2 regions of the Priestia sp. TGN 0903 genome follow, and region 2 is predicted to be linked to the other one. Evidence: a T-box and tRNA genes for the amino acid it is inferred to sense, from the RefSeq annotation. Region 2 holds a T-box; the other holds one or more tRNA genes.

Region 1 (4,429 bases), on a different contig from region 2:
AGCCGTCCAAGCGTATCAGAAAGGCTGCAGCGCCTTCAGGAACGAGGAGTGATACAGCGTTTCAGCGCTACGGTGTCTCCGAAAGCTTTAGGGAGAGATACACAGCTGTTTATTCAAGTAAGCGAATTAAAAAGAAAACCAGAGGAATTTGAAGACTTTATTGAGCAAAATGAAGATGTGCTTGAATGTCATCGCGTAACGGGACCGGTTTCTTATTTTATCAAAGCAGCCGTGTCTGGAATGGATGGACTTAGAATGCTCGTGGATGAACTGATTCCTTATGGAAATGTGAATACCTCAATTATTTTAAAGTCGCCTGTAGAAAACAGGATGATTACTCCTATACAAAAACCGACCCCATAAGAGGCCGGTTTTTTGTGTAAGGACATATTAATAAAACCCTTTAATAATATAAAAATGATTTTGCAAAATATCAGGAACTTCTTCTTCTGAAACGTTTCTTTTCGTCTTTTTTCCGCTGTCTGTTACAGTTAGTGTTTCACCAGAGAGGGTAATTCGCCCTGTAGGTGTTGCGATCGTAACAAGGCGTTTGTGTACAAACGGAGAATCAGCTGACGTTTGATTGAACTCACACATGGGAGTAAAGTCTGTCAGTTTCTTAGGAAGCGTAGACACACGGTACAGCGTTTTCCATACATCATCTTCCCATCGCTGCAAATCATACATATGCTCAGCAACGTTTGTCATACGATAAGAGCCGCTTACATCTCTTACTACTTCGCCATTTAAAGGCATTGGCTTGCGAACAGAATCTCCAAATCCAACGTCTACGATATAAGACTGATTTTTAACTGTCACAAGGTTTGTAGCGTGACTTCCTTCAATGGTCCACGTGCCATCGGGTTTTTTGACGGTAGCTGAAACGTACGAGACTTCATAACCGCTTTCTTTTAACAGCCAGCCAAATAAACCGTTTAATTCGTAGCAAAATCCTCCGCGCAAATTTACAATTACTTTTTGAAAGATCCGTTCTAAATCAATGATAATAGGAGTTTGAGACAAAACGTCTAAGTTCTCAAACGGAACATGAAGCATATGCTTGTTCTGTAAAGCAGCTAAGTTTTCATACGTTGGACTATCCGGTTTCTTAGCTAAAAACCGACTAAAATAATAATTAATATTCATCAAATACACCTCTTAGTGAATCATTTCTCTTTGTCTTTAAGCTTAGCAGAATATTCATGTAACAGCGTTTTTTTAATGGTTTCTTTGGAAGCAAATTCTTTCAATCTCAGCTTTTTGTTCTTTACTGACTTCTCTTAAAGGATTAGTGGCTAGAAAACATAGTGGACAGACAAAATCAAAATAAAATTCAGCGTGTGCTTTCATCCCGTCATGCTCCTTTATGGCATGTTTTTAGTTTATCAAAAGTAAAGACGGTTCTTCCAACTTGGGGACTGTGGAAAAATAGTTGACAAAATTGGATAACTCTTTCTATAATATAGTCAATACATATCACGAGCGATTAGTTCAGTGGGAGAATACATCCTTGACAGGGATGGGGTCGGGGGTTCGAATCCCTCATCGCTCATACCAAAGCCGTTTTCTTATTAATAAGAGAGCGGCTTTTCTCTTTGGCTTAACAAACCAATGCTATATTAAATCTTGAGCGCGCATAGAAGAATTAAAGTATAATGAAACATAGTGCATCAGGTCATGATAAAGATAATCACTAATTTAAAATAAATGAGGGTACAAAATGAATCAAAGAAGTTTTAGTCAATATGGTCTTAGTGACAAGGTAGCTAAGGCGCTTTCTAGCCTGCAATACAATCATCCTACGGAAGTACAAAGTAAGGTGCTTCCCATTGCGCTAGAAGAAAGAGATGTGGTCGTGAAGTCTCAAACAGGAAGTGGAAAAACGGCTTCCTTCGGCATTCCACTGTGTGAATTAGTTAACTGGGAAGAAAATAAGCCCCAAGCCTTAGTGTTAACACCTACACGAGAGCTGGCTGCGCAGGTAAAAGAAGATATTACAAATATCGGCCGTTTTAAGCGAATTAAAGCAGCAGCTGTTTACGGAAAATCACCGTTTGCAAAGCAAAAAGTAGAATTAAAGCAAAAAACACATATTGTTGTAGGTACGCCTGGACGAGTGCTTGATCATATAGAAAAAGAAACGCTGGCATTAGAGAAAATTCGTTATTTGGTTATTGATGAAGCAGATGAAATGCTAAATATGGGTTTTATTGACCAAGTGGAAGCGATTATTCAACATCTTCCTAGTGAGCGTGTAACGATGCTTTTCTCGGCTACGCTTCCGGAAGATATTGAAGAACTGTCTCGCAAATATATGAAGAAGCCGGTTGATGTTGAAATCAAAGCGAACGGATTAACAACAAGCACGATTGACCATTCTGTTATAACAGTACAAAATGAACGTAAATTTGAACTGCTGAAAGACGTAACTACAGTAGAAAATCCGGACAGCTGCATCATTTTTTGCCGCACGCAAGAGCAGGTAAATACGCTGTTAGATGATTTAGATGATCTTGGATATCCTTGTGATAAAATTCATGGGGCAATGGTGCAAGAAGACCGTTTTGAGGTTATGAATGATTTCAAAAAAGGGAAATTCCGCTATTTAGTAGCAACAGATGTAGCTGCGAGAGGAATTGATATTGATAATATCACGCACGTTATTAACTATGACCTTCCGTTGGAAAAAGAAAGCTACGTTCACCGTACGGGAAGAACGGGACGTGCCGGTAAAAAAGGGAAGGCTATCACATTTGTAACGCCTTATGAAGAGAGAATGCTATCGGAAATTGAAGAATATATTGGTTTTTCGATTCCAGTATCTACTCCTCCTTCTAAAGAAGAAGTACAGCAGGCAGCATTCGCTTTTAATGAAAAAATTAATGAGCGTCCAGAAGTTAAAAAAGATAAAAGCGAGTCATTAAATAAAGACATTATGAAGCTGTATTTTAACGGAGGAAAGAAAAAGAAAATTCGAGCGGTCGATTTTGTAGGAACAATCGCAAAATTAGACGGAGTAACCGCAGACGATATTGGAATTATTACGATTCAAGAAAATGTCTCGTATGTAGAGATTCTGAATGGAAAAGGTCCCAAAGTGTTGCAAGCAATGAAAAACAAAACAATTAAAGGAAAGAAATTAAAAGTTCATAAAGCGATTAAATAATAAAGGGAAGTCCATCTTTTTAAAGATGGGCTTTATTTATACAGCCAATAAAGGAGTTGAGAGTATGAAGTACATAAAAGAAGCGTGTGTAGAAGGGTATGAGCAGGCAAAAAAAGCGGAAAAGCTAGGAGCAGACCGCATTGAATTGTGTGACAATCTCAGTCAAGGAGGCACTACGCCAAGTTACGGCACCATTCAACATGCAAGTGAACATCTTGATACAGATATCAACGTGATTATTCGCCCAAGAAGCGGGAACTTTGTATATTCGGAAGCAGAATTTCAAATTATGAAAAAAGACGTTAAAGCATGTAAAGACCTTGGAGTAAACGGAGTAGTATTCGGCATATTAACAGAAAAAAATGAAATCGATCACGGACGCACTAAAGAATTAATAGCAGAAGCTCGTCCTTTAAGCGTTACGTTTCATATGGCATTTGATGAGATTAATGATAAATACAAAGCCATTGATATACTTAGTGAAATGGGAGCAGACCGCATTTTGACCAAAGGTGGGAAAGGGTCTGCTTTGCAAAACTTGCAGGTGATCCGAGAACTGATCACATACGCCAATGACCGTCTTATTATTTTGCCCGGCGGAGGAATTCATGAAGGCAACGCAGATCGGGTTATAAAAGACACACAGGCGACTGAATTACACGGAACAAAAATTGTAGGAGATTTATCGGGTTAAATAAAAAGAGGCTGGGACAAAAGTATGTTAGTCAAAGTGAAAAACGAACCACTAATCAACATGTTTGATTGGTGGTTCGTTTTTTTGTGATGGTAAATATAGTTTTATGTGTTTCGTTCCTTCTAGCAGGTGATTGGAGGGCAAGGCGAAGACTCCTGCGGGAACAGCGGAATAGATGAGACCCCGCAGGAGCACAAGCGACGAGGAGGCTCAGCGCCCGCCCGCGGAAAGCGAAGCCTTGCACGGAAATCAACTGCGGTGTCATAAGCAGTCCAGCTCATCTATCTCACTTGTTCATCTTTAGGTTGGATTCATTTCGTTATGTCTCAACCTCTTTTATTTTGATGTGTTTTCTTTTGCTGCTAAGCCGCTCGTCATTTTGGTACGCTGAAAGAAAAACGAACCTACGACGAGTAAAGCAATTAAAAGAGTTAAAAAGAACTGCGAACGCAATGAATCAATAAATGCCATGGCAATAAAGATACTAGTGATGGCAAGGATTGTAGCGTAAGTTAAGTAAGGAAACAACCACATTTTAATTTTTAATGCTTCAGGGTTTTCTTTTTCAT
Region 2 (4,429 bases):
TTTGACGTAAGCTATCGTGAAGCTCCCGCACTTTTAGAGGCAGAGGCTATTGAAGAAGATCATTCAGAAAAGCCTCCTAGTTATTTTTCATCTGTATTTAAAAAAGAATCTCGTGCTGAGCCGGTCGTGGAATATGAAGAGGAAGCATATGAACCATTTGAAGTCGAAGTGAAAAAAGAGGCACCAATCGAGGAAGAAAGAGAAGACAACGTGATTGAGCTCTTTCAGCTTCGTCAAGAGCAAGAAAGCTTCGAAGAATCGCAAGCTAGTGAATTAAATACGTATGCTGACGTTCAACAAGAGGCTGAGCAAGAAAAGGAAAAGATTATTGTTGAATTTCGGAAAGAAGAAAATGAAAGCGGCCGAAATGAAAACGCCCTTTATTTAACAAAGCTCTTTTCGCGGGAAGAAGAAGCTTTTTCAACGTGGAAGCTTTGTATTGTTCAAGACGGAGATTCGCTTGATACGATAGCAAACCGCTATAATACGAATGTACAAAACATTTTACGAGTGAATAATTTAGGAGATGAATATGAGCTGGAAGAAGGAAGCATCTTAAATATTCCCGTTCGTTAAAGTCGGAAAGAAAACAGTTTTGACGCATATAATGTCTTAACTGTTTTCTTTATTTTTTACGAGGAAGGAGAATATAGATGCAGCGGACAGTAGCAGACTACAAAGTATTGTTAAAAGAATATGACTTAGATGTTGACTTTATCGAAGACTACGGAAAAGTAAAAAAAGTCTATACAAAAACTGGCGTATTTGCGCTTAAAGAAATGGCGAATCATCAAGAGCGAAATCAGAACTTCATTCAAAAGTTGCAGAACGTGTATCAAAAAGGGTGGATGGGCTTTGTCCCTATTTATCAAACGAAGCGTTCTCAGCCCATTGTTTCAGATGAAAGCGGCTCGTATTACTTAATGCCGTGGCTCCCAAATAACCCAACCGAAGAGCGTGATATTCGATATCATAAATTATTTCAAGAGCTTGCTAAGCTTCACGGCGCTTCGGCGCAGGAAGTAGAAGTAAAAAAAGAAGATATAGAAAATCATTATACATCGATGAAAGAAACGTGGGAAAAACGTCAGGAAGAGCTGAAGCAGTACGTAGTAGAATGCGAGAAGAAAGTGTATATGTCCCCGTTTGAATTGCATTACTGTACATTTTATTATGAAATGACAAGAGCTCTTGAGTTTGGTTTTGGAAAGCTCGATCAGTGGAACGATGAAATGGAAGAAAAGGAAAAGATCCGGCTGGTTACGTCTCATGGAAAGCTATCGGCTAAACATTTTATCTATGACGAACGGGGAAATGGTTTTTTTATTAACTTTGAACATGCAAAAGATGCTTCACCGATTTATGATTTGGTCTCATTTTATTTCCGTACTCTTCGCACGTACCCAGTAACTACCTATGACAGCTATGAGTGGTTTAGTACGTATGAAAAACATTTTGCTCTCAGAGAAGAGGAAAGACTGCTTTTGCACAGTTATTTAGCGTTTCCAGAACCCTTGTATCAGTGTATCGTTCAATATAGGCAGCATAAAGAAAGTAAAACGGAGCTTGAACATATGCAGTCATTTATTCGAGCATACTGGCTGACGAAAAACATTGAACAGCTCAATATTAAAATATTTGAAGTAGATCAGCAAAAAAAAATGGCAGCGGAAGCAGCTGCACAAGCCCAAGCGAACGAATAGCGCTTGGGTTTTTAAATCCAGTCCGAATATAAAGCAACCGCTAGTATGGCAAGAAGTGCCAACAACAGTACATCAAAGGTTGTGGGGAAGAATAGTGTACGTATACCTTGAAAAATTGTTAAAGGAACAATAAACTGTCCACAAGCCGCTCCTGCTGTTTTGAGCCACCGCTGCAGCTGATACGAATTTACATTTATTCGTTTCTTCATTTGTACATGCCCCTTTCAATCCACGTGCCCAGGTTAAAGTAAGTATATGAAAAAAGAAAGAAATGGTGCCATTTTTTTGAGCGGACTTTTCATTTTATTTCCAAAATTAGCGAGTGAATGAAAAAATAAAGAGCAGAACAAAAAAATTATGAATATAATCATAAAAAAATGGAGAAGATTATTGACGATTCAACATTTTTTCATATAGTATAATTAAGAGAAATTCATACATAAATACAGTGAATAGGAAGAGTACGGGATGTTCGTCTTTCAGAGAGAGAAATCAGCTGCTGTGAGATTTCTTAAGAATGTGCACTCGGAATGTCGCCTATGAGTAGCTTTTTTGAACAGCTGCATAGCTCAGTAGAAAAAGCCGGTTAATCAACCGTTATGAAATGAAGTGTATAGGCTTATCAAACGGGATACGTCTATAAAAAAAGGTGGTACCGCGAAATCAACTCCTTTCGTCCTTTTATTAGGAAAGGAGTTTTTTTATGTTTATAAAAGCTTTACACAGTTTCTAAAGACTGAAACTTTATATTATGGAGGTATACATTATGTCTGAAAAAGAAGTGACTCTTCCAACGAAGTATGATCCAAAAGCCGTTGAAGAAAATCGTTATCAGTATTGGTTAGACGGGAAGTTTTTTGAAGCAACAAATGACCCTGAAAAAGAGCCATATACAATTGTAATTCCACCCCCAAACGTAACGGGCAAGCTGCATTTAGGCCACGCTTGGGATACAACGTTACAAGACATCTTAACGCGTATGAAGCGCATGCAAGGCTATGACGTTTTATGGCTTCCCGGCATGGACCATGCGGGGATTGCAACGCAGGCAAAAGTAGAAGAAAAGCTTCGCAGCGAAGGGAAAAGCCGCTACGATCTAGGCCGCGAAAATTTTGTAGCCGAAACGTGGAAATGGAAAGAAGAATATGCAAGCTTTATTCGCCAGCAGTGGTCGAAGCTAGGACTTGGCTTAGACTATTCACGCGAGCGCTTCACGCTTGATGAAGGCCTTTCTAAAGCAGTGCGCGAAGTATTCGTAACGCTTTACAAAAAAGGGTTAATCTATCGCGGAGAATATATTATCAACTGGGATCCAGCTACAAAAACAGCTCTTTCAGACATCGAGGTTATTTACAAAGATGTACAAGGTGCGTTTTATCATATGCGCTATCCGTTGGCAGATGGTTCTGGACATATTGAAATCGCAACAACTCGTCCTGAAACAATGCTAGGAGATACGGCTGTAGCTGTTCACCCTGAAGATGATCGCTATAAGCACTTAATCGGCAAAAAGGTTGTCCTTCCGATTGTAGGTCGTGAAATTCCAATCGTAGGCGATGATTATGTAGATATGGAATTCGGTTCTGGTGCGGTAAAAATTACGCCTGCTCATGACCCGAACGATTTTGAAATTGGAAACCGTCATAATTTAGAGCGTATTTTAGTGATGAATCAAGACGGCACGATGAATGACAAAGCAGGTAAATATGAAGGAATGGATCGTTTTGCTTGCCGTAAGCAAATTGTTAAAGACCTTCAAGAAGACGGCGTATTGTTCAACATTGAAGACCACATGCATTCAGTAGGTCACAGTGAACGAAGCGGTGCCGTTGTTGAACCTTATTTATCAACTCAGTGGTTTGTAAAAATGCAGCCGTTAGCAGATAAAGCAGTAGATCTTCAAAAACAAGAAGAAAAAGTAAACTTTGTGCCTGATCGTTTTGAAAAGACCTACTTACACTGGATGGAAAATATTCGCGACTGGTGTATTTCGCGTCAGCTTTGGTGGGGACATCGCATTCCAGCTTGGTATCATAAAGAAACTGGAGAAGTATACGTAGATCATGAGGCTCCAGCAGATATCGAAAACTGGGAACAGGATTCAGATGTATTAGACACATGGTTCAGTTCAGCGCTATGGCCGTTCTCAACAATGGGCTGGCCGGATGTGGATGCAGCTGATTTCAAACGCTACTACCCAACAAATGTGCTTGTAACGGGCTACGACATTATTTTCTTCTGGGTATCTCGTATGATTTTCCAAGGTCTTGAATTTACGGGTAAACGTCCGTTTGACGATGTACTTATTCACGGTCTTGTACGAGATGCTGAAGGTCGTAAGATGAGTAAATCACTTGGTAACGGCGTAGATCCAATGGAAGTAATTGAGAAATACGGTGCAGATTCTCTTCGCTATTTCTTATCTACAGGAAGCTCACCGGGACAAGATTTACGCTTCAGCTTTGAAAAAGTCGAAGCGACGTGGAACTTTGCAAATAAAATTTGGAATGCTTCTCGTTTTGCATTAATGAACATGGACGGCATCACATTTGAAGAGCTTGATTTATCAGGCGAAAAGTCAGTTGCGGATAAATGGATTTTAACGCGCTTAAATGAAACGATTGAGCACGTAACAAAATTAGCTGACAAATATGAATTTGGTGAAGTTGGACGCATTCTTTATAACTTTATTTGGGATGACTTCTGCGATTGGTACATTGAAATGG

Evidence for each region. The T-box of region 2 lies ahead of ACRPLY_RS18265 (valine--tRNA ligase). A T-box ahead of a tRNA ligase gene usually reads a tRNA of that ligase, here a tRNA-Val.
Region 1: it has a tRNA-Val gene. The T-box ahead of ACRPLY_RS18265 (valine--tRNA ligase) is inferred to sense a tRNA for this amino acid. The anticodon was not compared.

What each region holds. Positions count from the first base shown of each region.
Region 1 covers NZ_JBOZGL010000011.1:15,259-19,687, forward strand. The annotation lists gene ACRPLY_RS24205 (Lrp/AsnC family transcriptional regulator) at 1-363, shown strand, start outside; gene ACRPLY_RS24210 (arylamine N-acetyltransferase family protein) at 391-1,146, opposite strand; gene ACRPLY_RS24215 (DsbA family protein) at 1,219-1,350, opposite strand; tRNA gene ACRPLY_RS24220 (tRNA-Val) at 1,481-1,552, shown strand; gene ACRPLY_RS24225 (DEAD/DEAH box helicase) at 1,721-3,166, shown strand; gene ACRPLY_RS24230 (copper homeostasis protein CutC) at 3,231-3,860, shown strand; gene ACRPLY_RS24235 (hypothetical protein) at 3,990-4,127, shown strand; gene ACRPLY_RS24240 (amino acid permease) at 4,197-4,429, opposite strand, start outside.
Region 2 covers NZ_JBOZGL010000005.1:146,320-150,748, reverse strand. The annotation lists gene spoVID (stage VI sporulation protein D) at 1-576, shown strand, start outside; gene ysxE (spore coat protein YsxE) at 654-1,703, shown strand; gene ACRPLY_RS18270 (hypothetical protein) at 1,715-1,912, opposite strand; T-box leader at 2,143-2,387, shown strand; gene ACRPLY_RS18265 (valine--tRNA ligase) at 2,470-4,429, shown strand, end outside.